DNA from 2 places in the Streptomyces sp. NPDC001100 genome. Region 2 is predicted to be linked to the other one. Evidence: predicted binding sites of a transcription regulator. Region 2 holds the regulator's gene; the other holds the start of a gene.
What was found. The regulator HrcA, encoded in region 2, represses chaperone genes, less so after heat shock. The targets are predictions, from matches to a motif close to TTNGCACTCNGNNNNNCNGAGTGCNAA.

Region 1: groL (chaperonin GroEL) is a predicted target of HrcA. The motif match lies at 6,070-6,096, and genes of this name have one in related genera.

Annotation. Positions count from the first base shown of each region.
Region 1 covers NZ_JBSFKO010000016.1:186,299-201,504, forward strand. Annotated here, with positions in the region: gene otsB (trehalose-phosphatase) at 1-412, shown strand, start outside; gene ACWDEW_RS24415 (alpha,alpha-trehalose-phosphate synthase (UDP-forming)) at 704-2,194, opposite strand; gene ACWDEW_RS24420 (glucosyl-3-phosphoglycerate synthase) at 2,291-3,235, opposite strand; SAM riboswitch class I at 3,418-3,569, shown strand; gene thrC (threonine synthase) at 3,585-4,916, shown strand; gene ACWDEW_RS24430 (MoaD/ThiS family protein) at 5,000-5,275, shown strand; gene ACWDEW_RS24435 (cold-shock protein) at 5,707-5,913, shown strand; gene groL (chaperonin GroEL) at 6,260-7,882, shown strand; gene ACWDEW_RS24445 (NADH:flavin oxidoreductase) at 8,097-9,227, shown strand; gene ACWDEW_RS24450 (hypothetical protein) at 9,445-9,831, opposite strand; gene ACWDEW_RS24455 (GNAT family N-acetyltransferase) at 9,919-10,524, shown strand; gene ACWDEW_RS24460 (metallophosphoesterase) at 10,572-11,471, shown strand; gene ACWDEW_RS24465 (hypothetical protein) at 11,468-11,683, opposite strand; gene ACWDEW_RS24470 (hypothetical protein) at 11,710-12,276, opposite strand; gene ACWDEW_RS24475 (SCO4225 family membrane protein) at 12,343-13,017, opposite strand; gene ACWDEW_RS24480 (DUF397 domain-containing protein) at 13,119-13,379, opposite strand; partial or broken gene ACWDEW_RS24485 (helix-turn-helix domain-containing protein) at 13,363-14,201, opposite strand; gene ACWDEW_RS24490 (hypothetical protein) at 14,314-14,712, shown strand; gene ACWDEW_RS24495 (hypothetical protein) at 14,709-15,206, opposite strand, start outside.
Region 2 covers NZ_JBSFKO010000003.1:300,356-315,561, forward strand. Annotated here, with positions in the region: gene ACWDEW_RS05900 (histidine triad nucleotide-binding protein) at 1-118, opposite strand, end outside; gene ACWDEW_RS05905 (S41 family peptidase) at 240-3,503, opposite strand; gene ACWDEW_RS05910 (hypothetical protein) at 3,574-4,086, opposite strand; gene ACWDEW_RS05915 (VOC family protein) at 4,229-4,621, opposite strand; gene ACWDEW_RS05920 (16S rRNA (uracil(1498)-N(3))-methyltransferase) at 4,658-5,410, opposite strand; gene ACWDEW_RS05925 (nitronate monooxygenase) at 5,407-6,483, opposite strand; gene dnaJ (molecular chaperone DnaJ) at 6,607-7,743, opposite strand; gene hrcA (heat-inducible transcriptional repressor HrcA) at 7,744-8,760, opposite strand; gene ACWDEW_RS05940 (MBL fold metallo-hydrolase) at 8,942-9,664, shown strand; gene ACWDEW_RS05945 (DUF3097 domain-containing protein) at 9,696-10,493, shown strand; gene ACWDEW_RS05950 (Uma2 family endonuclease) at 10,483-11,049, opposite strand; gene hemW (radical SAM family heme chaperone HemW) at 11,150-12,382, opposite strand; gene ACWDEW_RS05960 (SpoIIE family protein phosphatase) at 12,449-14,425, opposite strand; gene ACWDEW_RS05965 (HAMP domain-containing protein) at 14,528-15,206, shown strand, end outside.

The DNA of each region.
Region 1 (15,206 bases), on a different contig from region 2:
CGAGGAGAAGGGCCGTGCCGTCGCCGTCCACACCCGCCGCGCCACGGACCCCCAGGCCGCCTTCGAGGCCCTCCGCGCCCCCCTCACCGACCTCGCCACCCGCCACGGCCTGATCGTCGAACCCGGCCGCCTGGTCCTGGAGTTGCGCCCACCCGGCATGGACAAGGGCGTCGCCCTCACCGACTACCTCCGCGAGACGGGCGCCGAGTCCGTCCTGTACGCCGGCGACGACCTCGGCGACCTCCCCGCCTTCGCCGCCGTGGAGAAACTCCGCTCCGACGGCCTCCCCGGCCTCCTCGTGTGCAGTGGCAACGACGAGGTGACAGAACTACGGGAGCGGGCGGACCTGGTGGTGGACGGCGCGGCGGGGGTCGTGACCCTGCTGTCGGCGCTGGCGGCTCAACTCGGCTGATCGGGTGGGGGAGTTGGCGGGGGCTACGGCAGGTTTCCGCGGCGGCCCGGGTGTCCTCGTTCGGCGGCCCCTGCGCCCCGCGCCGGCAGTGGCGGGTGACGGCCCGGGCCCGCCGCGACTACGCGGCGGACGTCGCCGGCCGGGACCGTAGCCCTGCTGTCGGCGCTTCGGGGCTCGACGTTCAACTTCGCCGATCCCGCGCGGGTGTTGGTGGGCGCTGGGCCAGGTTGTCGCGTCGGGTCGAGTGTCCCCGGTCGGCCGCCCTGGCGCTCCGCCGCCCGCGCATCGTGATCAACTTGCCTGATCCCGCAAGGCGTTCAGCTGGTCCAGGAACCACTGGGCCGGGGGGAGTGCCGTCGCCGCCGCTGCCAACCTCTTTGTCCGCTCGGCGCGTTCCTCGTCCGGCATGGTCAGTGCCTCGTGGAGGGCGTCGGCCGTGCCGATCACGTCGTACGGGTTGACGGTGATGGCGTCCTTGCCCAGTTCCTGGAAGGCGCCCGCCTCCCGGGAGAGGACCAGCGCGCAGCCCTCGTCGGAGACGACCGGGACCTCCTTGGCGACGAGGTTCATGCCGTCGCGGATGGGGTTGACGAGGACCACGTCGGCGAGCCGGTACGCGGCCAGTGAGCGGGCGAAGTCGTCCTTGACGTGGAGGACGACCGGGGTCCAACCAGGCGTGCCGTAAAGGGAGTTGATCTCGTCGGCGACCCGTTGCACCTCGGCCGTGTAGTCCCGGTACACGGCGAGGTCCTGCCGCGACGGATAGGCGAAGGCCACGTGCACGACCCGCTCCCGCCACTCGGGGTGGTCGTCGAGCAGCTGCCGGTACGCCAGCAGCCCGCGCACGATGTTCTTCGACAGCTCGGTCCGGTCCACCCGGACGATGGCCTTGCGGCCCTCGCCGATCTCCTCGCGCAGGGAGACCATCCGCTCCTCGACGTCCGCCTGGTGCGAGCGGGCGTGCAGGAACTCGGCGTCGGCGCCGAGCCCGTGGACACCGATGAGCGTCCTGCGGGTGATCCGCTCCTGCTCCAGGTGCTCGATCGACCGGGGCGCGCCGGACGGCCGCTTGGGGAGCCACCTGTACGGGTCGAGCCCCTGCACGCAGTTCTGGAACGCGGTCGCCCACCGCCAGGTCAGGAACGCCACCCGGTCCGCCCCGAGCATGCCCTCCACCAGCCGCGCCTGGATGTCGTCGGGCAGCATCGCGAAGTAGTCCTGCGGCGCCCACGGCGTGTGCGAGAAGTGCCCGATCCGCAGGTCGGGGCGGAGTTCGCGGAGCATCCCCGGCACCAGACACAGGTGGTAGTCCTGCACCAGCACCGCCGCGCCCTCGGCCGCCTCTTCGGCCAGCGCCTCGGCGAACGCCCGGTTGTACGTCTCGTACGACGCCCACTGGCGCCGGAACTCCGCGTCGAAGACCGGCTCCAGCGGGGTCTGGTACAGCATGTGGTGGACGAACCACAGCACGGAGTTGGCGATGCCGTTGTACGCGTCGGCGTGCACGTCGGCCGGAATGTCCAGCATCCGCACGCCGTCCTCGCCGACGCCTTGCCGCACCGCCTCCCGGTCGCCGTCGGACAGGGCCGAGCACACCCACAGCGCCCCCGCGTCCGGCCCGATCGCCGACAGCCCGGACACCAGCCCGCCGCCGCCGCGCCGGGCGTGCAGCGAACCGTCGTCGCCCACCTCGTACGAGACCGGACCGCGATTGGACGCGACGAGGACCTGGGCAGCACCGGACACGGACGACGTGGGCGAAGTGGACGACGTAGAAGCCATACGGCACAACCTAGCCCGGCCCGGAAACACTCAAACGTACGGACGCCCCGCGGCGGACCGTCGGAGTCCGTATACGGCCACCGGTGACCGTGTGGGCTACGCCACCTTGCGTGACTGGTACTCGGTGACGTCCGCCATCGGCGGCCGTTCCTCCGTGTCCACGGAGTACGTGCGCGGCTCGAAACCCTCCGGCCCCCGCTCGAACTGCGTGAGGGACGGCCGGATGAGATGCCCGCGGGCCAGCCGCAGCTGTGCCGTGCGGTAGATCTGCGCGGCCATACGGCCCAGCGCCTGCCCGTCCTGGTGCCGGTGCTTGCGCACACCCACGTCGACCTGTGCGAGGGCGTCCAGGCCCACCAGGTGCAGCGCGTCGACGAGCATGCCCAGCTCGACGCCGTAGCCGACGGGGAACGGGAGCTGTTCGAGCAGCGAGCGGCGGGCCGCGTACTCGCCGCCCAACGGCTGCACGAATCCGGCCAGTTGAGGCCAGTGCATGTTCAGCAGCGGGCGGGCCATCAGCTCGGTGACACGCCCGCCCTGGCCGGCGGCGCCGCCGAGCGGGCGGTCGTACATCGCCTTGACGAGGTCGACGCCGGGGTCGGTGAGCAGCGGGCCCACGATCCCGGTGACGAAGTCGGAGGAGAACTCCTTCAGGTCCGCGTCGATGAAACAGACGATGTCGCCGCTGGTGACCAGCAGCGAGCGCCACAGCACCTCGCCCTTGCCGGGCACGGCGGGGATGCGGGGCAGGATGTCGTCGCGGTGCACGACCCGGGCGCCCGCCGCGGCGGCCACCTCGGAGGTGCGGTCGGTGGACCCGGAGTCGACGACGACGATCTCGTCGACGAGCGGGACCTGCTGCATGAGGTCGTGACGGATGATCGCGACGATGTCACCGACCGTCGCTTCCTCGTTCAGCGCGGGCAGCACGACGGAGACCGACTGGCCCGTGCGGTGCTTCGCGGCCAGGATCTTGTGGAGCGGCCGATCGGTCAGGGACCAGGAGCGGGTGCTCAGCCAGTGCTCGACTTCCTTCAGCACGTTGCGCGGCTCCTCTGCGTTCTCTCGGCGAGAGTTGGTCACAGACAGTGAGTAAGTGATCCATCTCGCGGTTCGGACGGCTCACTCAACTGTCCTGGCCTTCGGTTACAGTCTTGAACAACGCTGATGACCATCGCATGTCGGGGGCCGTCGGCGGGACAATCGCATACACAACTGAACACCGCTCATCCAGAGGGGCAGAGGGATACGGCCCGTTGAAGCCCCGGCAACCCTCCAGCCGGTCTTGTCGCATGGTGTCCATGTGCCGAGGCTCCCGGCTCGGGAAGGTGCCAAATCCGTCTCACGGCGAAACGCGTCGTGAGGAAGATGAGGAAAGGGCCTCGCCTCCATGGCTGCGCAGACTGTCGCAAGCACCACGAACCCCGCGAAGACGGACACGACCGCCGCGGAACCGAACTCCACGAACACCGTTGATCTCGGACCCGCCGCCGCGCTGTCCTGCCGCGAGTGCGGCCACCGCGTCCCGCTCGGCCCGGTCTTCGCCTGCGAGGAGTGTTTCGGCCCGCTGGAGATCGCCTACGACTTCTCGGCCTACGACACCGAAGAGCTCCGCAAGCAGATCGAAGCGGGCCCCGCGAACATCTGGCGTTACGCGCCCCTCCTGCCCGTCCCCGCCGACGTGGCGACCAAGCCGAACATCAACCCCGGCTGGACCAAGCTCGTCCAGGCCGACAACCTCGCCCGCGAACTGGGCGTCGACGCGGGCAAGTTGTTCGTGAAGGACGACTCCGGCAACCCGACGCACTCCTTCAAGGACCGCGTCGTGGCCCAGGCCATCGAGGCGGCCCGCGCCTTCGACTTCACCACCCTCTCCTGCTCCTCCACCGGCAACCTCGCCGGCGCCGTCGGCGCCGCCGCCGCCCGGGCCGGCTTCCGCTCCTGCGTGTTCATCCCGCACGACCTCGAAGAGGGCAAGGTCGTCATGGCCGCCATCTACGGCGGCGAGCTCGTCGGCATCGAGGGCAACTACGACGACGTGAACCGCTTCTGCTCCGAGCTGATCGGCGACCCGGCCGGCGAGGGCTGGGGCTTCGTCAACGTCAACCTCCGGCCGTACTACGCCGAGGGCTCCAAGACGCTGGCGTACGAGATCTGCGAGCAGCTCGGCTGGCAGCTTCCCGACCAGCTGGTGGTCCCGATTGCCTCCGGCTCGCAGCTCACGAAGATCGACAAGGGGCTGCAGGAGCTGATCAAGCTCGGGCTCGTCGAGGACAGGCCCTACAAGATCTTCGGCGCCCAGGCGGAGGGCTGCTCGCCGGTGTCCGTGGCCTACAAGGCCGGGCACGACGTCGTACGCCCGCAGAAGCCGAACACCATCGCGAAGTCGCTCGCCATCGGGAACCCGGCGGACGGTCCTTACGTGCTGGACATCGCACGGCGTACGGGCGGTGCGGTGGAGGACGTCAACGACGAGCAGGTCGTCGACGCGATCAAGCTGCTGGCGCGCACGGAGGGGATCTTCGCGGAGACCGCCGGTGGGGTGACCGTCGGTGTGGCGAAGAAGCTGATCGAGAACGGGCTGCTGGATCCGACGTTGACGACTGTCGTGCTGAACACGGGTGATGGTCTGAAGACGCTGGATGCCGTTGCCGGTACCGGGCTCACCGCGACCATCCGTCCGAGCCTTGAGTCGTTCAGGGAAGCTGGGCTCGCGTCCTAGCGTCGTTGTGTGTCTGCGGGCCGGCGGGGGCTGGTCGCGCAGTTCCCCGCGCCCCCAAAAAACAGCTGACCGGAGGTTTCATCGTGAGCGTTAGTGTCCGCATCCCCACCATCCTGCGCACCTACACCGGCGGGCAGGCCGAGGTGACCGCCGAAGGTGCGACCCTCGCCGAGGTCATCTCGGACCTGGAGAAGAACCACACCGGGATCTCCGCCCGCGTCCTCGACGACCAGGGGAAGCTGCGCCGGTTCGTCAATGTGTACGTCAACGACGACGACGTGCGGTTCGAGCAGGGGCTGGAGACGGCCACTCCGGACGGGGCCGGCGTCTCGATCATTCCGGCCGTTGCCGGAGGCTAGTCGTTACCCTCGGTAATGCCGATTACCGAGTGTTCATCGAATTGCCCCCTCCGCGAGAGAAGCGGAGGGGGCAATTCTGTAGGGTTGAGCGGGGTACAGTTGGGGAACGCGCTCCACTCCGCATGCCGAACGCATATGAGTACCGGCTCCGCGTGCGATGAGAAGTAGCCAAAGTGTGCAGGTCTTTTGCGCCTTATGTTCCCTTTATCCGGCCCGACTTGCCCTGAAGTCGGACGAATTCTCCGTAAATTCCCGACCGGTCCTGCCTGGAATTCTCGTCGGATTGACCTGTTGCAGACGGCAGTTGGACGGATACATTCGGCCGCGGTCGACGCGTTCCGGCGCACGCCCCCAATCCTGTGGGGGGTGAGGTCTGACCCGGATCCGCGAAGTGCGGATCCGTGCAAGGGCCAGTAATAGGGGAGTTAGGCATGGCTCAGGGCACCGTCAAATGGTTCAACGCGGAGAAGGGGTACGGCTTCATCGCGGTCGACGGTGGTGCGGATGTTTTCGTCCACTACAGCGCGATTCAGATGGACGGCTACCGCACCCTGGAAGAGGGTCAGCGGGTCGATTTCGAGATCTCGCAGGGTCAGAAGGGGCCGCAGGCGGACATGGTCCGGCTCGCGACCGGCTGAAGCACGCGCCGACGAACAGCAGCGACGTTCTTCGTTCTTCATCGAAGGGCTCGTACTCCTGGGGGGTCTCCTCCTGGGGTACGGGCCCTTCGGCATGCCCGGCCCTTCCGGGCTCGCGCGCGCCCGCGAGCCGAGGGGCCCAGAACCTGGTAGCCGCTTGCACTCGACCATGCCGAGTGCTAATCATTGGCGTTAGCACTCTGAAGGTGAGAGTGATAACGAAGGACCGGGTCGGTGAGGCCCGCAGGCCAGGTGGTGCAAGGAACCACCGGGGCAGGCAGGCCGTCCGTCGCGGGCGCCAGCGCGGTCCGGAGCAATCCACCCCAGTCCGGGAGGACCACTTCACATGGCCAAGATCATCGCGTTCGACGAGGAGGCACGGCGCGGTCTCGAGCGCGGGATGAACCAGCTCGCCGACGCCGTCAAGGTCACCCTTGGCCCCAAGGGCCGCAACGTCGTCCTCGAGAAGAAGTGGGGCGCCCCCACGATCACCAACGATGGTGTTTCCATCGCCAAGGAGATCGAGCTCGAGGACCCGTACGAGAAGATCGGCGCCGAGCTGGTCAAGGAAGTCGCCAAGAAGACGGACGACGTCGCCGGTGACGGTACGACCACCGCGACCGTCCTCGCCCAGGCCCTCGTCAAGGAGGGTCTGCGCAACGTAGCCGCGGGCGCCAACCCGATGGCCCTCAAGCGCGGTATCGAGAAGGCCGTCGAGGCCGTCTCCGGTGCCCTGCTGGAGCAGGCCAAGGACGTGGAGACCAAGGAGCAGATCGCTTCGACGGCCTCCATCTCCGCCGCCGACACCCAGATCGGCGAGCTCATCGCCGAGGCGATGGACAAGGTCGGCAAGGAAGGCGTCATCACCGTCGAGGAGTCGCAGACCTTCGGTCTCGAGCTTGAGCTCACCGAGGGCATGCGCTTCGACAAGGGCTACATCTCGGCGTACTTCGCCACCGACATGGAGCGTATGGAGGCCGTCCTCGACGACCCGTACATCCTGATCGCCAACTCGAAGATTGCCAACGTCAAGGACCTGCTCCCGCTCCTGGAGAAGGTCATGCAGTCGGGCAAGCCGCTGCTGATCATCGCCGAGGACGTCGAGGGCGAGGCCCTGTCCACGCTGGTCGTCAACAAGATCCGCGGCACCTTCAAGTCCGTCGCCGTCAAGGCTCCGGGCTTCGGCGACCGCCGCAAGGCCATGCTCGGCGACATCGCCATCCTCACGGGCGGCGAGGTCATCTCCGAGGAGGTCGGCCTCAAGCTGGAGAACGCGACCGTGGACCTCCTCGGCCGCGCCCGCAAGGTCGTCATCACCAAGGACGAGACCACCATCGTCGACGGCTCCGGCTCCGCCGACCAGGTCGCCGGCCGGGTCAACCAGATCCGCGCCGAGATCGAGAACAGCGACTCGGACTACGACCGCGAGAAGCTCCAGGAGCGCCTCGCCAAGCTCGCCGGCGGCGTCGCCGTCATCAAGGCGGGCGCGGCCACCGAGGTCGAGCTCAAGGAGCGCAAGCACCGCATCGAGGACGCCGTTCGCAACGCGAAGGCGGCCGTCGAGGAGGGCATCGTCGCCGGTGGCGGCGTCGCGCTCATCCAGGCGGGCCACGTCTTCGAGAAGCTTGAGCTCGAAGGTGACGAGGCCACCGGTGCCGCGATCGTGAAGCTGGCCCTTGAGGCCCCGCTGAAGCAGATCGCCGTCAACGCCGGCCTCGAAGGCGGCGTCGTGGTGGAGAAGGTCCGCAACCTCACCCCGGGTCACGGCCTCAACGCCGCGACCGGTGAGTACGTCGACCTGGTCAAGGAAGGCATCATCGACCCGGCGAAGGTCACGCGCTCTGCCCTGCAGAACGCCGCCTCCATCGCCGCGCTCTTCCTCACCACCGAGGCCGTCATCGCCGACAAGCCGGAGAAGGCGTCCGCGCCGGCCGGCGGCGGCATGCCGGGCGGTGACATGGACTTCTGATCGACCCCTTCCGGTTGATCAACGGTCTTACCGAGGGCGGTACTTCCTGCTTCTGGCGGGGGGTACCGCCCTCGGGCGTGTGCGGGATCACAGGGTCTCGGACGAGGTGGGTGGAATGACGGGCTTGGCCCGGAGGTTGTTGTTGACGCATGATCGATGCATACGCACATACCGTCCGGTACCCAGTGCCTTGTAGTCCGAGGAGCCCCCACACGTGTCTACGACCGCCCCCGCCTCCCGAGCGGCCGAAGTCCTCGCCCGTCCGATCACCCTCAACGGCCTGACCGTCCCCAACCGGATCGTCATGGCGCCGATGACCCGGCAGTTCTCGCCGGGCGGCATTCCCGGTGAGGACGTGGTCGGGTACTACTCCCGCCGGGCCGCCGCGGGCGTCGGCCTCATCGTCACCGAGGGCACCTACGTCGGTCACGAGTCGGCCGGGCAGAGCGACCGCGTCCCGCGCTTCCACGGCGCGGAGCAACTCGCGGGCTGGGCGAAGGTCGCCGAGGGCGTGCACGCGGCGGGCGGCACGATCGTGCCGCAGCTGTGGCACATCGGCATGGTCCGCGAGCAGGGCCAGCCGCCCTACGCCGACGCCCCCGCGGTTGGTCCCTCCGGGCTGCGCATCGGCAGCGACGAGGTCACCGGTACGGCCATGACGCAGCGGGACCTGGACGACGTCATCGGCGCCTTCGCCGAGGCCGCCGCGGCGGCGGAGCGGATCGGCTTCGACGGGGTCGAGCTGCACGGCGCCCACGGGTACCTCCTCGACCAGTTCCTGTACGCGGGCACCAACCGCCGTACGGACGCCTACGGCGGTGACCCGGTCGCCCGCACCAAGTTCGCGGCGGAGATCGTGGCGGCCGTACGGGAGACGGTCTCCCCGGAGTTCCCGATCATCTTCCGTTTCTCGCAGTGGAAGCAGGACGTCTACGGTGCGCGGCTCGCGGAGACCCCGGAGGAGCTGGAGGCGATCCTGACCCCGATCGCCGCGGCGGGCGTCGACGTCTTCCACGCTTCCACCCGCCGTTACTGGCTCCCCGAGTTCGAGGAGACCGGCTCCGACCTCAACCTCGCGGGCTGGACCAAGAAGCTCATCGGCAAGCAGACCATCACCGTCGGCTCGGTCGGCCTCGACGGCGACTTCCTCAAGGGCTTCCGTGGCGAGGGCGCGCCGGTCAAGGGCATCGAGGACCTCCTCGACAGCCTGGAGCGCGACGAGTTCGACATGGTCGCGGTGGGGCGGGCGCTGCTTCAGGACCCGGAGTGGGCGGCGAAGGTGCTTGCGGGGCGGGTGGAGGAGCTTGCGCCGTACGACGCGGCGGCGCTGCGCTCGCTGAGCTAGGTGTGAGAGGCGCGGGTCGGTGGGGGTGCGCGTCCCTGGGGGCTGCGCCCCCAGACCCCCATCGGCCCTGAAGGGCCTCGTCCTCAAACGCCGGACGGGCTGGATGATGCCAGCCTGGGTTGGAAGGTGCCGGACGGGCTGGATGATGCCGGCCTGGGCTGGAAGGTGCCGGTCGGGCTGGATGATGCCGGCCAGGGTCCTGGGCAGTCCCGGCCGCTCAGCCCGCGATGCGGCCGAAGAACCCGAGGGCGATCGAGTACGGCGCCAGCAGCAGGAGCATGGGGCGCAGCGCACGGCCCTCCTGGTCGCCGCCGGCGGCGTAGGCGAGGGCGCTGGAGAAGCAGCCGCTCATGGACGCGCTCGGCGTGAATCCGAACACGTCCCCCCAGCCCTCGACGACGACCGAGCCGCCCGCGTGGCCGACGACGGCGAGCAGGGCGCAGACCAGGTAGAGCCGGTCGTGCAGCGGACGCCAGACCGGGCCCCCTTTGCGCCCGTGTCCGGTGAACCGGGCGATGCCCGCGTACAGCAGCGCGGGCAGGCCCGCCGCCACCAGCAGCATGGCCCACATGGCGCCGGTGTCCGGGTCTCTCGGGAACCCCATGATGTCTTGTCCGCCCTGCCGCTCCGGCCGTCGTTTCCCTCGTCCCCCTCGTGCGCGAAGCTCCGTGGGCGTGCGTACGGTGATCGTATGACTTCCGCCAGCCGGGTGGCCACGGTCGCCGATCTCGATGCCGTCGTCGCCACGTTCACCAGTGCCTTCCTCCACGACCCGGTGTGGGGGCCCGCGTTCCCGGACGAGCGGCGGCGGGCCGAGCAGGCGGCCGTGATGTGGCGGGTCTATGCCGGCTCCGCGCTGCGCTATCCCTGGACGCTGGTGACACCGGAGGTGGAGGCCGCGGCGGTCTTCATCCCGCCGGGCGGCGTCGAGTTGACCGAGGAGGAGGCCGCCGGGCTTGAGGGGCGGTTGGCTGCGGTCACCGATGCGGGGACCGCCCGGGCGATCATGGCGGTGGGGGAGCAGTTCGAGGCGGCGCATCCCGCCCAGCCGTTCTTCTACCTGACCATCCTGGGCACGCACGCCGACCACCGGGGCAAGGGGCTGGGTATGGGGCTGGTGGCCGACGGGCTCGCCCGGATCGACGCGCTCGGCGAGCATGGCGCTCCCGTGTATCTGGAGTCGACCAACCCTGCCAACAACAGGCGGTACGAGAGCGTCGGGTTCGAGGTCCGGGACGAGATCGTCACCGCGGGTGGCCAGGTCGTTACGACCATGTGGCGTCCGGCCACCCGTTGAGCCGTGGCTCTTGGTGAGGGTCCCAACTCGGGCTAGCGTGCCGGACCATGAGGATTCTCCACCTGTCCGACACCCACCTGGAGCGCACCGACGCCCCCAACCGGCACGGCGTCGACGCCACGGACTCGCTGCGGCTGATGCTCGCCGAACTCCGGCACCAGCGCGGAGTGGACGCGATCGTCGTCACCGGGGACCTCGCCAACGACGGGGCGGTGGAGGCGTACACGGCCGTACGGGAGCTGGTGGGCGGCTTCGCGCGGCGGATGGGCGGGGTGCCGGTCTTCTACACGACCGGGAACCACGACGAACGCAAGGCGTTCGGGAAGGTGTTGGGGAGCGGGCACCTGGCGGCGGACGGCACGGACCGGGTCGTGTCCGCCGTGTTTCCCGTGGAGTTCGCGTGCGCGGCCGTCAGTGACGTGGGCGGATACCGGTTCATCACGCTCGACTCCCTCGTGCCGGGGAAGGTGTACGGGCGGCTGAGCGGGGCCCAACTGGACTGGCTGAAGGAGGAGTTGAGCACGCCGTTCGGAAACGGCACGGTCCTCGCCTTCCACCATCCGCCGATCGCCCTCGACGTACCGACCCAACAGGCCTTCGGGTTGCGCAATCCCGGGGAGCTGGCGGAGGCGATCCGGGGGAGCGACGTACGGGTCGTCCTCACCGGGCACTTCCACCTCCAGCTCTTCGGCTTCCTGGAGGCGACTCCGGTGTGGGTCACGCCGGGTGTCGTCAACCGGATCGACCTGACGACCGCCTACGGCACCGAGCGGGCGGTGCGCGGGGCCTCGGCCTCACGCGTGGAACTGGGCGGTGAGACCGGGCCGATGTTCCACACCTTCCACGCGCGGGACCCGCGGGCGCACGAGACGGTGTACCAACTGGACGCGGAACAGACGCGGTTGGTCATCGAAAGGGAGCGGGAGCAGGAACAGCAGGGCGGCTAGCGGGACTTGAACCAGGCGACCGAGACGATCAGTGCGGCACCGGCGAACTCGTAGGCCGCGTGGTAGGTCAGGTCGGAGCGGTCGGTCACGGCCAAGTCCCGGCCGACGTAGAGCGGGAGGGCGATCGTCCGGTCGCCGTCGACGAACCGGTGGACGTTCCGCGCGGCGAACCACAGCGGCAGCGCGAGCGCGCACAGGCAGGCGACCAGCACGACCCGCTGCCACCACCTGAGCCCGGTCAGAGGTTCCCCAAGGGCTCGATGTCCACGTGCACCGGCGTGCCCCACACGCGCAGCACCTCGTAGTCCGTGAACTCGTGCACCAGCCGGTACGCCATCGCGGCGCGCGAACCGCGGCGCTGGGCCGCGAGATACAGCTCGGCCTCGTGCCGGTCGCGGCGCGGGGTGCCGCACAGCTGCCAGGCCTGGCCGTTCCACAGCTCGGGCAGCCAGCGCTGCTGCGCCTGCGGGCGGTCCTCGCGCACGCCGTAGCGGGAGGGTGTGGTGTCGGTCGGCCTCCGCACGTCGGGGCCGTTGATCTCGGAGCGGCGGGCCGCGCGGCGCCGGGTCTCGCAGAGCAGGCACAGGTCGGGGGCGTCGGCGTCGACCGGGCCGTTGGGGTGTTCCGGGCAGCGCGTGGTCGGCGCGCCGCCGCTGACGGTGTCGTCCAGCAGGTCCAGGGCGCGCTTGAGATCCGCCTTGACCTCGTGCAGCCGGGCGTCGGGGGTGTCGGACGTCAGCGCCTCACCGTGCTCGCCGAGGAGGCGGAGGGCGCGACCTAGGGCGGTCTGCTGGGCGTGGTTCATGGTTCTGCCGACGATAGTCGGCTTTGCCGCGGGCCGGTGGCGAGGCGGACCCCGCCGTTCCTCCGCTCAGACGGCCGGGTGCGCTTCGCGTGCCCGGAGGAGGCGGGCGAGGTGGCCGAGCAGTACGGCGTTGACCAGCCCGCTCAGGGCGCAGCTGGCGGCGAAGAGCGGCGGGCTCAGCCAGGAGAGGTCGGGGAGTTCGGCCGGTATCGACACGGCGAGGGGGACGAAGCTGAGCGGCGCGGTCGTGATGAGCGGCCAGATCCCGGCGAACCCCGGGTCCGGCAGGACGTACACGGCGTCGAGGAAGAACACCACCGACGTGGTGACCGTGGCGAGGTAGACCCGCGCGGGCCAGTTGTCGACGGCGGGCGCGAGCAGGGTGCGGAGGCGGGCGGCACGCGTCGCGGGGCGCGTTGTGGAGGGCGCTGCGGCTTTCCTCGCCGCCAGGGCGCCGATCACGGCCGCGTTCACCAGCGCGCTCAGCGCGACCCACACCGTCCAGGAGCCGACGGCCAGCCCCTGTGCCGTCCCGCCGCCTTCGGTGCCGGGACCGAAGGGGAGGACGATGCCCAGCAGGGAGAGGGGTGCGGTGAGTACCAAGGGGGCCGTGGCGACGGGACTCTCCGGGGAGAGGAACATCACCACGACGGAGGTGCCCACGACGCCCAGGTAGGCCCGGGCCGGCCAGTTGTCCGTGGCGAGTGCGAGGAGTCGGCGCGGGCGGGAGGAATGCGGCATCGAGGCGTCCTTCGGGTCGGTCCGGGTTGGTGTCACCACGGTGGACCGAGGGGCGCGCCCCGGCATGAGTACGGATACCCATGGGGGAGGGGTGGAAGGACTCAGTTCGTCAGGCTGCCGACGAACGCGGACCAGGCGGCGGCCCGGAACACGAGTTTCGGGCCGAGGGGGTTCTTGGAGTCGCGGACGGGGACGAGGGTGGGGTTGCCTTCGGCGACTTCGAGGCAGTCGCCGCCGCTGCCGCCGCTGTGCGTTGACTTGCGCCAGCGGGCTACTTCCAGGCACTCGTTGCCGCCCCCTCCGCTGTAGCTGGACTTGTGCCAGGTAACAGTGCTCAGGTCGCAGTCAGGAAAGTTCCTCATGGGCGTAATCCTGCGCCAACGTCTCGATCAAGGCTAGGGACTTCTCTGGTGAGAGCGCGACGGCAACTAGGAGCTCGAAGGTCAACCTCAGCTGGGTGACGGTGGTTGGGTCGTCCTCCAATCGGCCGGTCCCAGGGCCCTCGAAGTAGACGAGGGGAGGAGCCTCCGCGAAGTCCATCAACCTCATCGAGCCCTCCATCGCTTTGTGCGCACCTGCGCTGAACGGCAGTACTTGCACAATGACTCGGCCTCGCCGGGCGACGGCCACGACGTGGCCCAGGGCTTCCGACATCACCGCACGGCCGCCGGTCTCCCGGCGTAGCACCGCCTCGTCCAGCACGGCCCACAACAACGGCTTTGTTGGGTGATCGAGCAGGCGGGTCCGTGTGATCCGGCCATCCACCCACTCGTCGATCGTCGCCTCGGCTGCAGTTGGGTCGTACGCGCGGTTCACGGCCCGTGCGTACGCCGGTGTCTGGAGCAGCCCGGGGATCAGGAGCGGCGCGTACTGTCTGATCGCCGTTGCCTCCTTCTCCACTTCCGCCGCCTCGGCAAAGTGCTCGGGGTACCTGGACTTCGCCGCCGCTCCACAATTCCGCGTGAAGAAGTCCCCCGTCCCCAACTCCACGTCCAGCATGCGCGCGTACTCCGGCAGCATCCGCCGCGTCCCCGCCTCCAACTGCCCGATGAACGAACCGCTCACGAACAGCCGCTGCCCAACTCCTCCTGGCTGAGGCCGGCCTTCTCGCGGGCGTGGCGGAGTTCGGCGCCGAGCAGGGCACGTGGTGACGACGACGGGTCGAGGTCCTTCTGTCCTGCCACAGCAACTCCCTGCCCTGACACCCGAGTTTGTTGGGACTTCGCGTATGGCCAGGTTAGACACCGGACCGACACGCTGTGTTGCGAACAGGAAACTCTCTGTGGAGGTGAAGGAATGCTGCGGTCGACGGAAGAGGTCGTCGCCTCGCTCCGGGAGGCGCTCACCGGTGTCGGTGTCGGTGTCGTCCTGCCGTCCCTGTGCGTGGACCCGGTGACGGGTGCGAGCGACGAGAAGTTCGCGCTCGTCGTGCTGGGGCGGTGCAACGTCCGTACCGCCGAGAAGCTGGCGTCGGTGCTGCGGGGCGAACGGCCGCCGGTCGGGGCGCACGCCGTGGACGTACGGGACGGGCGGATCGGCGAGGTGATGGGGCACGTGGGTGGGAACGTGCAGTTGCGGCCGGTCTGCGGCGGCCGGGAGTGGGAGTGCCCGCCGGAGTCGACGGGGCCCGCGGCACAGGAGGAGGTGCTGCGGGCCCGGGTACGGGAGCGGAACCGGGAGGCTCGGCTGCCCTAGCCGCCGTACGGCACCGGCTGGGCGGTGAGGGCGTCCAGGACGACGCGGTCGGCGAGCGGCTGCCGCAACCCCACCCGTACGTCCTGTTCGATGATTTGGGCGGTGCAGGCGCCGCTTCGCGCTCCCGTGACCGAGGCGTACAGCACGACGCTCTCGTCCGTCTCCAGCACGTTGACGACGGGGCCGTCGTCGCAGGCTCCGTGCGTCGCCCGCACGGTGAGAGAGCGGCCGTCCGTCGCCGTTCCGGTCAGCCGGGTGACGCTCCAGAGCCTGTCGGTGGAACCTTTCCGAGGTTGTCCGACCGGCGCCTTGGGGAGGTCCGAGGGGGTGACGGCGACCTGCTTGAGCGGGGTGTCGTAGCCGTCGAGAGTGAACAGCCAGGCGGGAACGGTCGCCGTTCCCCGGCTCGTGGCGATCGTGGTCTCGCCGAGCTTCACTCCCGTCACGGTGAGCCGGGGTCCCGCATTGTTGTAGTGGGCGAACGACTGATACGC
Region 2 (15,206 bases):
CCTGGGGGTTGATGTCCCGGAACGCGACGGTGGTGTCCGTTTCACGGACGATCGTTGCCGGGATGTGGCCCTCGGCGATCTTGCAGAACAGGCAGTCGTTCTGCGGTTCCCCTGACATGGGATCCCCTCCGGGAGGTGAGCGGCGCTTTACGCGAGGCATCGTATCGTCGTCGGGTGCGGGTGCGTGGGGGCTGGGCGCGCCCACGCGGCGGAGCCGCAAACCGTCAGCCCCGCGCCCCTTAGGTGGGCAGGACCGGCGGTGTCTTTGCGGGAACGGTCTCCAGTTTCTCCAACGCCAGGCGGATCGCCTCGTCCAGCTGGGTGTCCCTGTCCGCCGCATAATCCTGAGGCCTCTGCACCACCTCCACGTCCGGATCCACCCCGTGGTTCTCCACCCCCCACCCATACCCCTCAAGCCAGAACGCGTACTTGGGCTGGGTGACCAGCGTGCCGTCGACCAGGCGGTAGCGGCTGTCGATGCCGATCACACCGCCCCACGTGCGCGTGCCGACCACCGGGCCGATGCCCAGCGCCTTGATCGCCGCGTTGACGATGTCGCCGTCGGAGCCCGAGAACTCGTTGGCCACGGCCACGACCGGCCCGCGAGGTGCGTCCTCGGGGTAGCTGTACGGGCGCATGCCCCGCGGCAGGTCCCAGCCGACGATGCGGCGGGCCAGCTTCTCCACGACCAGCTGCGAGGTGTGGCCGCCCCGGTTGTAGCGGACGTCGACCACCAGGCCCTCGCGGGCCACCTCCACGCGCAGGTCGCGGTGGATCTGGGCCCAGCCGGGGGCCTGCATGTCGGGGACGTGGAGGTAGCCGAGGCGGCCGCCGGACTTCTCGTGGACGTAGGCGCGGCGGTCGGCGACCCAGGCGTGGTAGTAGAGCGGTTCCTCGTCGGCGAGGGGGACGACGACCGCGTGGCGGGGGTCGCCGCCGCCTGCCGGGGAGATGGTCAGCTCGATGGGCTTGCCGGCCGTGCCTACGAGGAGGGGGGCCGGTCCCGTTACCGGGTCGACCGGTTGGCCGGCCACCGCGAGGATCGCGTCGCCCGGGCGGACGGCGACTCCGGGTGCGGCGAGGGGGGCACGGGCGGCCGGGTCGGAGGTCTCGGAGGGCAGGATGCGGTCGATGCGCCAACTACCGTCCTCGTGACGGGAGATGTCGGCGCCGAGCAGGCCCTGCCGTTCGCCGTGGCCGTAGCCGCCGCGCGGGGTGACGTAGGCGTGCGAGGTGCCGAGTTCGCCGTGCACCTCCCAGAGGAGGTCGACGAGGTCGTCGTGGGTGGCTACGCGGTCGAGGACCGGACGGTAGCGGTCGAGGACGCCGGCCCAGTCGACGCCGCTCATGTCGGGGCGCCAGAAGTTGTCGCGCATGATGCGGCCGGTCTCGTCGAACATCTGGCGCCATTCGGCGGCCGGGTCGACGGTCTGGCGGATGCGGGAGAGGTCGACGTTGATGTTCGAGTCGCTGTCGTCGTCCTCGGAGGAGGCGCGGCGGTCGCTCGGGACGACCCGCAGTTTGTGGTCGGTGCGCAGCAGGACGCGTTTGCCGTCGCCACTGACCTCGAAGTGCTCGGCGTCCCCGGCGAGGTGCTCGATGCGCTGCTGGGCGAGGTCGTAGCGCTCCAACTCGGTTTTGGGGTCCGGGTCTTCGGGGGTCGCGCGGGTGGCGCCGAGGACGCCCTGCACGGGGTGGCGCAGCCACAGGACGCCGTCCTTGGCGGCGCGCAGGTTGGAGTAGCGGCCGGCCTCGACGGGGAACGGGACGATGCGGTCGGCGAGGCCTTCGAGGTCGATACGGGTGGTGGGGCGGCCCTCGCTGTCGGGGGTCTCGTCCTTGTCGGGGGCCTCGAAGGGGCGGCCGTGGCGCTGGGGTCCGAAGGGGGACGGGGTGGTGGCGGCGAGGGTGATCAGGTGCGGGCGGTCGCCGACCACGAAGGCGAGGTCGAAGACGTGCTCGTCGTAGACCGGGTCGAAGGAGCGGGTGGAGAGGAAGACCAGGTGTTTGCCGTCGAGGGTGAAGGCGGGGGCGTAGTCCTGGAAGCGGAGCGGGGTCGCCTCGGTGACCGACAGGTCGGTGGTGTTGGCGAGCTTGAGCTGGCGCAGCGGGCGCGGGCCGGGGTGCGACCAGGCGAGCCAGGCGGAGTCGGGCGAGAAGGAGAGGCCGGAGGCGTCGCCGTCCTCGCTGCGGTCGACCTCGCGGACCTCGCCGGTCTCCCGCTCGATGAGGAGGACGCGGCCGTCGTGCGAGGCGACGGCGACGCGTCCGCCGTCGGGGGCGACGGTGAGCGCGAGGACGCGGCCGAGCTGTCCGGCGGCGATGCGGCGCGGGGTGGCTCCGGGGGCGAGGCCGGTGGCGGGGGCGAACTCCAGGGCGTCGTCGCCCTCGGCGTCCGTCACCCACACCACCCACTCCTCGCCGTCGACGCGGAAGGTGTGGGGCAGCCGGGCGCGGACGCCGGGGGTGGCGGCGAGCGCGCGGGCGGGGCCGGCGCGGTGGGTGATCCAGTGGACGGTGCCGCGGACGGCGACGGCGCTGCCGCGCGCGGTGTGGTCGGGCGACGCGGAGGCGAACCAGCGGGCGGCGGACACCGGGAAGGGCTGCTGGTCGGTGCGCTGTCCGCCGAGCCGGATGTCGAGCCGGCGCGGTTCGGCGCCGTCCAGGTCGTCGAGGAGCCAGAGTTCACCGGCGGAGGAGTAGATGATCCGGGTGCCGTCGCCGGCCGCGTGCCGGGCGTAGAAGCCTCCCCCACTCTCGGCTCCGCTCGAGCGGGAAGTGCCCCCAAGCGGTGTGTGGCGGCGCAGGTCGGTGCCGTCGGCGAGGGAGGAGTAGAGGGCGCCGGTGCCCTCGTGGTCGGAGAGGAACGCGATCCGCTCCCCCGCCCACACCGGGTATTCGATGTTGCCGTCCAACTCCTCGTGCAGGCGCGTGAATTCGCCGTCGCCCTCGCGGTCGATCCACAGCTTGCCCGCGGTGCCGCCCCGGTAGCGCTTCCACCAGGCGGCCTCGCGGCCCATGGGGGCGGAGAGCAGGACGGTGGCGGCGGGCCCGATGGCCACATCGCCAACGGGCCCGTACGGCAGGGTGGTTGCCGGTCCGCCGTCCAGCGGGACGGTGCGGGCCCAGCTGCGGCGGAGGTTCGCCTGACCGTGGGTGCTGATGGCGAGGACCTGGCCGTCCGCCGTCCAGCCGCGCACCTGGGTGCGTGAACTCCCCCAGTGGGTGAGGCGTTTGGCCGGTCCTCCGTCGACCGGGGCGATGTGCACCTCGGGAGCGCCGTCCCTGGTGGAGGTCCAGGCGACGGTGGTGCCGTCGGGCGAGACGCGCGGGTGGTTCACCGGCACGTTCTCGGCGCTGACCCGCCAGGCCCGGCCGCCGTCGAGGGGGGCCAGCCACACGTCGTCCTCGGCGGTGAAGGCGATCAACTCGCCGTGCAGGTGCGGGAAGCGGAGATAGGCCTGGAGACCGGCCTGGGCTGCGGACGCTGAGGGCTGAGTCACCTGATCAGCGTATGCAGCGGCGGCCTGTGAAGACAGCGGTTTGGATCACTTGCCCGCTAGGGAAGGGCCCTCACTTGCCCTCCACGGGCCAGCAGGTCGGGTCGCCCTTGCACCAGATGGTCTTGGTGACCGTGACGGTGACGGTCGGTCCGGGGCCGTAGGTGAGGCTCGGGTTCGGGTTGACCACGGACGAGGGTGTCGCCGCGTTGCAGTCGCCGAGCCCGGTCACGTGGAACACCTGCTTGCCGCCCACCTTGGCGACCAGGTCGCCGCGCACACAGGCGCCGTCGACGGCCCGGGTGACCTTGCCCGTGACGGTGATGTCCCGGTTGTCGTTCGTCTGCCCCTGGCAGTCCACGGAGACGACCGTGGACTCTGTCGGCGAGGGCGTCTTCCCGGGCGTGTACGCCTTGTTGCCGCTGCCGTAGTTGCCCGTGCAGGTCAGATAGCGGACGCTCACATGGTCCCGCTTGAGCTCCGCGGTGGCCGTCTTGTCGGTGGTGTACGCGACGGTCGCCGCACTGAGATCACCGGGCTGGCACGCGACGACCCCGCCCACGGACACCATCGCGAGCCCCGCCACGGCGGCCACCCGCCGTCCGCGGGGCCGACGCCAGTTCTGCCTCAACGCCCCCATGGACGGCAGCCTGCCACCGTCGGGGCGCACACGGAAGAGCGCATACGGCCACCCGTGCGCCGGGGGCGCGATCACCGGCGCACGATCGTCAGCCCCGGAGCAGCAGCCACTCCTGAAGCTCCACCACATTGCCCTCGGGGTCCTTGAGATGCGCGACCCGCATCCGGTCCGTCATCGGCGCCGGGCCGTGCAGCAACACGGCGCCCCGGTCGGTGATCTGTGCGCAGTACGCGTCCAGGTCGTCCACCCGCAGCACCACCAGCGAGCGATGCCCGGTGACCAACTCCCCCAGCTCACCAAGGACTTGAGCCATCATCGCGCGGTCCTGCAGCGCGATCCCGGCCGACCCGACCGCCGGGCTGAACTTCTCGTACGGTCCCTCGGTCGCCCCCGACTGCGGCTTCAGGCCGAGGACTTCGGCGTAGAAGCGGTAGCAGGCGGCGAAGTCGGTGACGAGCAGCCTCACTTGGGCCAGTTCCACGGCTCTCTCCCCTGTGGTTCCTGTGGTTCCTGTGGTTCAGGACCAGCGTCCGGTGCGGCCCAGGAGCAGGGCCGTGGCCGCTGTCCCGGCGGTCGATGTGCGCAGCACGCTGCGCCCGAGCCGGTAGGCCTTCGCCCCGGCCTCCTCGAAGAGGGCCAACTCCTCGGGCGAGACGCCGCCTTCGGGGCCCACGACCAGCACGATCTCGCCCTCGGCGGGGAGTTCGGCGGTGGCGAGGGGTTCGCTGCGGTAGTCGCGGTCCTCGTGGAGTACGGCGGCGAAGTCGGCTTTGGCGAGAAGTGCGGCAACCTGTTTGCTCGTTGCGGCGTCCGCGACCTCCGGGAAGCGCAGCCGGCGGGACTGCTTGCCGGCTTCGCGGGCGGTGGCCCGCCACTTCGCGAGGGCCTTCAGACCGCGCTCGCCCTTCCACTGCGTGATGCAACGGGCGGCCGCCCAGGGGACGATGGCGTCGACGCCGGTCTCGGTCATCGTCTCCACGGCCAGTTCGCCGCGGTCGCCCTTGGGGAGGGCCTGGACGACGGTGATGCGGGGGCTGGGCTCCGGCTCGACGGGGAACGCGTGGAGTTCGACGATCAGCCGGTCCTTGCCCTCGGCCCTGAGGACCACCCCGGCGGCGCCCCGGCCCTGTCCGTCCGTGAGCACGACGTCCTCGCCGGGCTGCAGCCGTCGTACGGAGACGGCGTGCCGTCCCTCGGGGCCGTCCACCTCGGCGACGGAGCCGGGGCCCACGCCCGCCAGGGACTCGACCACGAACACCGGCGCCGTCATCGGAGGTCACCCCCGGTGGACAACGCTGTCCGGGCGGCGGTCAGTTCGGCGACCAGTACCTCGACCAGCCGGCCGGCCGGCAGCTCGCGGGCCATGCGGTGGCCCTGTCCCGCCCACAGCACCATGCCCTGCGCGTCACCGGCCGCGGCGGCCTGCTTGCGCAGCGGCGAGGTGAGGTGGTGGACCTCGGGGTAGGCGGCGGGGGCGTACGGGCCGTGCTCGCGCATGAAGCGGTTGACCAGGCCGCGGGCCGGGCGGCCGGAGAACGCGCGGGTCAACTCGGTACGCGTGAAAAGGGGGTTGGTGAGTGCCTGCTTGTGCAGGACGTTCGCCGCGGACTCGGGGGTGGCGAGGAACGCCGTGCCGAGCTGGGCCGCGCTCGCGCCCGCCGCGAGGGCGGCGGCGATCTGGCTGCCGCGCATCAGACCGCCGGCGGCGACGATCGGGAGGCTCACCGTCTCGCGGATCTGGGCGACCAGGGAGAGCAGCCCTATGCCGGAGCCGTCGCTCTCCGGGAGGTCGCGGTGGGTGCCCTGGTGGCCGCCGGCCTCGATGCCCTGCGCGATCACCGCGTCGGCGCCGGCCCGCTCCACGGCGAGGGCCTCCTCGGCGGTGGTGGCGGTGACGAGGGTGAAGGTGCCGGCCCGGCGCAGCGAGTCCAGCACCTCACGGGTGGGGACGCCGAAGTGGAAGGAGGCGAAGGCCACCGGGTTGTCGAGCAGCACGGACAGCTTCGCGTCGTAGCCGTCCTCGCGGCCGCTGTCCGGATCGCCGAGTTCCGTGTCGTACCAGGCGGCCTCGCCGGCCAGCTGGTGGGCGTAGACGTCGACCGCCGCCTTGTCCGCGTACTCCGGCTGCGGCATGAAGAGGTTCACGCCGAAGGGGCGGGACGTCAGGCTCCGCAGCTGCTTGATCTCCTGGTACATACCGTCGGCGGTCTTGTACCCGGCGGCGAGGAACCCCAGCCCGCCGGCCTCGGACACGGCAGCCGCGAGGCGCGGTACGGAGACACCGCCCGCCATGGGGGCCTGCACGATCGGATGCGGGAAAAGATCGGTCAGTGCGGAGGACATGACGGCATGTTGTCACGTCCTCCGAACAAGTCCGAATCCGGCCTTCCGGCAGGCATAGGACAGATGCATGCCCGCGCGGAGACCGGTTCCACGCCCCATTCGACGACCGATTCGACGACCGGTTCAGCGACCGTTGAACGCGTCCTTCAACCGCGAGAACAGCCCCTGCTGCCCCGGCTGGAACGTCCCCATGGGGCGCTCCTCGCCGCGCAGTTTCGCGAGCTCCCTGAGCAGACGTTCCTGCTCCACGTCGAGCTTGGTCGGGGTGGTGACCTCGACGTGCACGATGAGGTCGCCCCGGCCGCCGCCGCGCAGATGCGTGATGCCCCTGCCGTGCAGCGGGATCGACTGGCCGGACTGGGTGCCCGGGCGGATGTCGACCTCCTCCATGCCGTCCAGCGTCTCCAACGGCACCTTCGTGCCCAGGGACGCGGCGGTCATGGGGAGCGTGACCGTGCAGTGCAGGTCGTCGCCGCGGCGCTGGAACATCGCGTGCGGCAGCTCGTGGATCTCGACGTACAGGTCACCGGCGGGGCCGCCGCCGGGACCGACCTCGCCCTCGCCCGCGAGCTGGATCCGCGTGCCGTTGTCCACACCGGCCGGGATCTTGACCGTCAGGGTGCGCCGCGAGCGGACGCGGCCGTCTCCGGCGCACTCCGGGCACGGCGTCGGCACGACGGTGCCGAAGCCCTGGCACTGGGGGCAGGGGCGGGACGTCATGACCTGGCCCAGGAAGGACCGGGTCACCTGCGAGACCTCACCACGGCCGCGGCACATGTCGCATGTCTGGGCGGAGGTGCCGGGGGCGGCGCCCTCGCCGTTGCAGGTGTTGCAGACGACGGCCGTGTCGACCTGGATGTCCTTCGTGGTGCCGAAGGCCGCCTCGTCGAGCTCGATCTCCAGCCGGATCATGGCGTCCTGGCCGCGGCGGGTGCGCGAGCGCGGCCCGCGCTGCGACGCCGTGCCGAAGAACGCGTCCATGATGTCCGAGAAGTTCCCGAAGCCGCCCGCGCCGAAGCCGCCGGCTCCGCCGCCGCCCGCCTGCGAGAGGGGGTCGCCGCCGAGGTCGTAGACCTGCTTCTTCTGCGGGTCCGAGAGCACCTCGTAAGCGGCGTTGATCTCCTTGAACCGCTCCTGGGTCTTCGGATCCGGATTCACGTCCGGGTGCAGCTCGCGCGCGAGCCGGCGGAAGGCCTTCTTGATCTCATCCTGCGACGCGTCGCGACGCACGCCGAGGACGGCGTAGTAGTCCGTGGCCACTTAGGACTCCGCCAGGATCTGTCCGACGTACCGTGCCACTGCGCGTACCGCTCCCATCGTTCCCGGGTAATCCATGCGGGTCGGTCCGACCACGCCGAGCTTGGCGACTGCCTCGCCGCCCGAACCGTAGCCGACCGACACCACCGACGTGGAGTTGAGTCCCTCGTAGGCGTTCTCGTGACCGATCCGTACGGTCATGCCCGAATCCCCCGCCTCACCAAGCAACTTGAGGAGGACGACCTGCTCCTCCAGGGCTTCCAGGATGGGGCGGATGGTGAGGGGAAAGTCATGTCCGAAGCGGGTGAGATTGGCGGTGCCGCCGATCATCAGCCGCTCCTCTGTCTCTTCGACGAGGGTCTCCAGGAGGGTGGAGAGCACCGTCGCGACCGTGCCGCGGTCCTCGTTCTCGAAGGCGTCCGGCAGGTCCTGCACGAGCTGCGGCACGTCCGCGAAGCGGCGGCCGGCGATCCGGCTGTTGAGCCGCGCGCGTAGATCCGCGAGCGAGGACTCCCCGAACGGCGCCGGGCAGTCCACCATGCGCTGCTCGACCCGCCCGGTGTCCGTGATCAGCACGAGCATCACGCGCGCGGGGGCCAGCGACAGCAGCTCCACGTGCCGCACGGTCGAGCGGGTCAGCGACGGGTACTGCACGACGGCGACCTGCCGGGTGAGCTGCGCGAGCAGCCGCACCGTACGGCCGACGACGTCGTCGAGGTCGACCGCGCCGTCGAGGAAGTTCTGGATCGCCTTGCGCTCGGGGCCGGTCATCGGCTTGACGCCGGCGAGCTTGTCGACGAACAGGCGGTAGCCTTTGTCCGTGGGAATGCGTCCGGCGCTGGTGTGCGGCTGGGCGATGTACCCCTCGTCCTCCAGGGCCGCCATGTCGTTGCGCACGGTCGCCGGGGAGACGCCGAGGCTGTGCCGCTCGGTGAGCGCCTTGGACCCGACCGGCTCCTCGGTGCCGACGTAGTCCTGGACGATGGCGCGCAGTACCTGAAGCCTGCGTTCGCTGAGCATCGCGCACACCTCCAGTTCTGGTCGCCTTTGTCGCCGCTTGTCGCGAGCCCGCCCTTTCCTGGCACTCTGTGCGCGTGAGTGCCAGCGTTCCCCGGCCAGTGTACGGCCGTGAGGTACACCCCGGGCAAGGCCGGTCCTGCGATGTCACGCCGTGGGGTGCCGTCACCGTTAGCGTCGCCGTATGACGGTGACTTGGGAAGAGGCGGGGTGGGAGCGGCTCGCCGCCGGGGTGGGCCGGTGCCGGCTGCCTGGCTGGGACTGCACGGTGGGGCTGGTCGTCGGGGACGGCTCGGCGCTCATGATCGACGCCGGGTCGAGTGTGGCGGAGGGCGCGCGGTTGCGCATGCAGGCGCAGGCGCTCGCCGGGCGCCGTGTGACCCATCTCGCGCTCACCCACGCCCATTTCGACCATGTCTTCGGGGCGTCGGTCTTTGCCGGGGCGACGGTTCTCGCGGCCGGGGGCCCGGGCGAGGTGTTCGAGGGCTGTGGTGAGGAGGTACGGGCCGACGCGGTGCGCAACGGTCTGGACCCGCGGGCGGCGGAGAACGCGGCGGACATCCTCGTGTGCCCCCGTGAATACGTGTGGGGCCCCACGGTGCTCGACATGGACGGCGGCCCGGACGTCCACCTGGTGGCGACTCGCGGACACACCGCCCACGATCTCGCGCTCATGGTGCCGGGCGACCCGCCGGTCGTGTTCTGCGGCGACCTGGTCGAGGAGTCCGGCGCACCCCAGGCGGGCCCCGACGCCGTACCGGGGCACTGGCCGGCCGCGCTGGACCGGCTGCTCGACCTGGGCGGGGAGGACGCGCTGTACGTGCCCGGTCACGGAGCGGTGGTGGACGCGGGGTTCGTGCGGGCCCAACGGGACGCGTTGGCAACGCGTTTCGGCGTGTCGCGGTGACGCCTCCCGGCCTTCTCCTATCGTCATCCGAATGCGCCAGTACTCCGCCGACCTGACCCCGCCGTGGAAGAAGCCCAGGCCCGTCCCCGAGGTCCCCGCGGAGGCGGGCCTGGTGGTCGAGGAGCCGGGCACCGGTTTCTGCGGCGCGGTGATCCGCTGCGAGGCCGGCACGGTCACCCTGGAGGACCGCTTCGGAAAGCACCGGGTGTTCCCGATGGAGCCGAGGGGCTTCCTGCTGGAGGGCCGGGTGGTCACCCTGGTCAGGCCGCCTTCGAGTCCGCTACGGCCCACCCGTACGGCATCCGGTTCGGTCGCCGTCCCCGGTGCACGCGCGCGCGTGGCCCGCGCCGGGCGGATCTACGTGGAGGGGCGGCACGACGCCGAGCTCGTCGAGCGGGTGTGGGGCGACGACCTGCGCATCGAGGGGGTGGTGGTCGAGTACCTGGAGGGCGTCGACGACCTGCCGGCCATCGTGGAGGAGTTCGGTCCGGGCCCGGACGCGCGGCTCGGCATCCTGGTCGACCACCTGGTGCCGGGCACCAAGGAGTGGCGCATCGCCCAGTCGGTCACCAGCGAGCACGCGCTCGTCGTGGGCCACCCCTACATCGACATCTGGGAGGCCGTGAAACCGTCCTCCGTGGGCATCGCCGCGTGGCCCCGGGTCCCGCACGGGCAGGACTGGAAGACGGGGGTGTGCCGGGCGCTGGGTTGGCCGGAAAACACCGGTGCGGTGTGGCAGGCGATTCTGGCCAAGGTCCGGTCCTACAAGGATCTGGAGCCGGAACTGCTGGGCAGGGTGGAGGAGTTGATCGACTTCGTCACGGCCTGAGACGCGGCAGGGTGGCGAATGCGGTCGTGTCCAGGTCGATGCCCACGATCGGCAGCGCTACGAGGTCACCGAACTTACGCGTCCGCTCCGACTGATAGTCCGCCGAGAAACCGGCCCCGGTCGGCTCTGTCAGCACCACACACCTGGCCTCGAACGGGTCGATGATCAGGTAGACAGGGACGCCTCCTGCGGCGTAGATCGACCGCTTGTCCACGTAGTCCCGGTGGGCGCTGGTCTTCGACACGACCTCGACGAGCATCGTCACGGCGGGAGCAGGTACGAGTCGTCCCGGACCGTCGTCCGCGCCGATCTCCATGACTACGAGGCCCGGCTGGGGCTCGCTGTTCTCGCCGGGAAATGCCACATCCTGCGTCTGGAGACGCTCCCACCGACTGGAGGGAATCTGGTCCTGCACGGACTGCACGATGCGGTTGTGGACCTTGTCGGGCCCCGCCATCATCACGATGTCCCCCCGGATGAGTTCAGCCTTGTAGCCCTCGGGCACCTCAAGGTTCTCGAACGTCTCATGCACTCGGCGATCATCCACAGCGGTCATCTCCGTGGCCCTCCGCATCCGCCGCGCTCTGTCGACGGCAGCTCAGGAAACAGACCAAGGACCGAACCGGCGTTCTGCTCGGATGCACCCGCCCGAGTGATCAGTCCACCAGGTCCCGCACCACCGCGTCCGCCAGCAACCGCCCCCGCAGCGTGAGCACGGCGCGTCCCTCGTCGTAGGGCCGCTGTTGCAGCAGTCCGTCGGTGAGGGCCCGGCGGGAGGCCTTGAGGCCGTCCTCGTGGAGGAGGTCCAGCGGCGCGCCCTCCCGCAGCCGCAGCTCCAGCAGGATCCGCTCCACCCGGCGGTCCTCGGCCGAGAGGATCTCCCGGCCGGCGCCCGGGGAGCGGCCCGCCGCCAGGGCCCCCGCATACGCGCCCGGGTGCTTCACGTTCCACCACCGCACCCCGCCGACGTGCGAGTGCGCCCCGGGGCCCGCGCCCCACCAGTCGGCGCCGCGCCAGTACAGCTCGTTGTGCAGACAACGGCCGGAATTCGACGTCGCCCAGTTCGAGACCTCGTACCAGTCGAAGCCCGCCGCGGACATCACCTCGTCGGCGATCAGATACCGGTCGGCGTGCACGTCGTCGTCCGTCATCGGGACCTCGCCGCGGCGGATCCGGCGGGCCAGCTGGGTGCCCTCCTCGACGATCAGGGCGTAGGCGCTGATGTGGTCGGGGCCCGCGCCGAGGGCCGCGTCGAGGGAGGCCCGCCAGTCGTCGTCGCTCTCGCCCGGGGTGCCGTAGATCAGGTCGAGGTTGACGTGCTCGAAGCCGGCCGCGCGGGCCTCGGAGACGCAGGCCTCGGGGCGGCCCGGGGTGTGGGTGCGGTCCAGGACCTTCAGGACGTGCTGTTTCGCGCTCTGCATGCCGAAGGAGACGCGGTTGAAGCCGCCGTCGCGGAGGGCCGCGAGGTAGGCCGGATCGACCGACTCCGGGTTGGCCTCGGTCGTGATCTCCGCGTCGTCGGCCAGGCCGAACTCGTCGCGGATCGCGCCCAGCATCCGGACGAGATCGCCCGCCGCGAGCAGTGTGGGCGTGCCGCCGCCCACGAAGACCGTGCGCACCGGGCGCGGGTCGTCGCCGAGGACCTTGCGGGCCAGGCGGACCTCGTCGATCAGGGTGTCCGCGTAGTTGTCGCGGGAGGCCAGCACTCCGCCCGTGCCGCGCAGCTCGGTCGCCGTGTAGGTGTTGAAGTCGCAGTAGCCGCAGCGGGTCGCGCAGTACGGGACGTGCAGATAGAACCCGAGGGGGCGGGCCGCGGCCCCGGCGAGCGCCTGCGCGGGCAGGGCGCCGTCGTCGGGGACGGGTTCACCGTCGGGGAGTGCGGAAGGCATGTCCTCCATTGTCCAGCACCCGTACGACTGCCCGCTCCGCCCGCTCCCTGCGCTCCGCCCGCCCGCCTATTCCGACTGTTCCGCCTGCTCCGCCTGTCCCGCCGATTCCGCGTGCTCCGCGTGCTCCGCCTGAAGCACCAGCAACGCCAGATCATCCTCCGGTGGACGCCCCCCGAACTCGTGCACCAACCGCTTGATCCGCTCGGCGATCAGCTCGGCGCTGAGGCCCGCGCAGCCGGCGAGCGCCTTCGCGAGGCCGTCGGCGTCGTCGAACTGGACGGTGCCGGAGCGGCGCTCGGTCACTCCGTCGGTGACGCACAACAGGCTGTCGCCGGGGCGGAGTTCGAAGGTCTCGCTGGTGTAGGTGACGTCCTCGATGACGCCGAGGAGGGTCTGCGGGCGGGCTGTCGTGGCGACGGAGCCGTCCGCGCCGAGGAGCAGGGGCAGTGGGTGTCCCGCGGAGGCGAGGGTGCAGCGGACGCCGCCGTCGAAGGGGACCAGTTCGCCGTAGAGGAGGGAGAGGAAGCGGGGGCCGTCGCCGACGGGGCCGGGCATGCCGCCCGCGGCGACCAGGGCGTGGGCCGCGGCGTCGGCGGCCTCGGTGGCGTCGTCGAGGAGGAGCTGGTTGAGGCGGTCGAGGACGTCGGCGACGCGGTAGCCCTCGCGGGCGAGGAGGCGCAGCCAGGGGCGGGCGAGGCCGATCACCACGGCGGCCTCGGGGCCCTTGCCCTGGACGTCGCCGAGGGCGAAGCACCAGCGGCCGTCACCGGCCGGGAACAGGTCGTAGAAGTCGCCGCTGGGGCCGCCCTTGTCGCAGGGTTCGTAGACGAGGGCGCTGTGCACGCCGGGGATCTCGGCGACCGCGCCGGGCAGCAGGCCGCGCTGGAGGACGCGGCTGATGGTGGCCTGGCGGGCGTACTGGCGGGCCGCGCCGATGGCGAGTGCGACCCGGCGGCTGAGGTCCTCGACCAGGCCGGTGACCTCGTCGGGGAAGCAGGGCAGCCCGGACCGTCCGATGACCAGGGTGCCGAGCGGCCGGCCGCCCGCGATCAGCCGGTACGCGAGTGCCGCGCCGTGGGTGCCGTGCGGGCCGAGGGCGTCGGCGGGCCAGGGGTAGGGCGCGGGCCGCAGCGAGTCCTGCGGGCGCGGTGGGTGCTTCTCCAGGGCGCCGCGCAGTTCCTCGATGCGGTTCTCGCTGCCGTGCCAGACGCGGGCGAGGCGCGGTCCGGCCCCGGCGTCCTCGCCCCAGCCTCCCCCGCTCCCTGCTCCGCTCGACCGGGAGGACCCCCACCGCCCCATCGTCTCGTCCTCCAGCCATACGGCGCACCAGTCGGCCAGTCTCGGCACGATCAGCTGTCCGGCGAGCGCGGCGACCAGGTCCTCGTCGAGCTGTCCGGCGAGGAGGTCGGATGCCTCGGCGAGGAAGGAGAGCGCGCCGCGGCCGAGCCAGTCCCGGTCGCGTTCGGCGCGCCGGGGTTCGGGGGCGAGGATCTCGGCGACGCGCAGGCCGCGGTCGCCGCCGTACGCCTCCAACTCCTCGTCGGCCGGGCTGCCTTCGGCGGGCAGGCGGGCCCACACGGTTTTGGTGCCGGTGCGGTAGGTGACGCCCCAGGCCTCGGCGAGCGTGGCGACGAGCCGCAGCCCGCGCCCGAACTCCGGTGTCTCGCAGGCCGGTTCACCGCTGTTGTCGCGCGGGGCGCGGGAGGGGTGGTGGTCGGCGACCTCCACGACGACGGACCGGGTGTCCTCCAGGCGGCAGACCAGCTCGACGTCCGTACCGGCGTGGACGACGGCGTTGGTGACGAGTTCGCTGACGACGACCATCGCGTCGTCGGCGAGCCGGTCGGTGAGGTGTTCGGTTCCGGGCAGGACGAGTCCGGTCCATTCGAGGAGCGCGGCGCGGACCAGGCCGCGGGCACAGCCGGGCGCGAGGGGGCTTCCGGAGAGCGTGGCGCGCATGGTCGTGCGCGGGTCCGCGCCGTGGTGCGCGGGCGCATCGGGAGCACGCGAAGTGGTCTCCCGTTGCGTCGGAATTGCCCCCATGCGCAGCTCCCCGAGCAGATCGGACGAATTCGCCTCGGTCGATGCGGACAGAGTGACAGACTGGCCGCGGCCATAAGCGCCGAGTTACCGAAGTGGGCCTCCATGAGTGAGAACAGTGCTACGCGTGTGCTCGAAGACGGACACAAAGAGGACTGGATTCGAGCATCGGATCTCCGCCCTCTGCTCGCAGTGATGACGGCGGCCCGGGACGGTGACTTCACGAAGGCGCCGGAGACGGGTCACGGCCTGGTGGCCGAACTGACCGCCGCCTTCAACCAGATCATGGACCGCAGCACCCATTTCAACTCCGAGACGCAGCGCGTCAAACGGGAACTGATCCGCCACGGCCGCCTCGACGAACGCCTCTCGGCCAGCCCGGGCCAGGGCGGCTGGACCTCCCGCGTCAACGACGTCAACCAGCTCCTCGACGCCTTGGTCGCCCCGGCCGCCAACGCGACCCGGGTCCTGGACGCGGTGGCGGGCGGCGATCTGACCCAGCGGGTCGATCTGCACGACGGCAGCAGGCAGTTGCGCGGTGATCTACGGCGCCTGGGCCGCACGGTGAACAAGATGGTGGACCAGCTCTCCCTGTTCACCGGGGAGGTGACCCGGGTCGCCCGCGAGGTCGGCACCGAGGGCAGGCTCGGCGGGCGGGCCAAGGTGCAGGGCCTGTCGGGCAGTTGGCGGGACGTGACCGAGGCGGTCAACACGATGGCGTCCCGGCTGACCGCGCAGGTGCGTGACATCGCCCTCGTCACCACGGCGGTGGCGCGCGGTGACC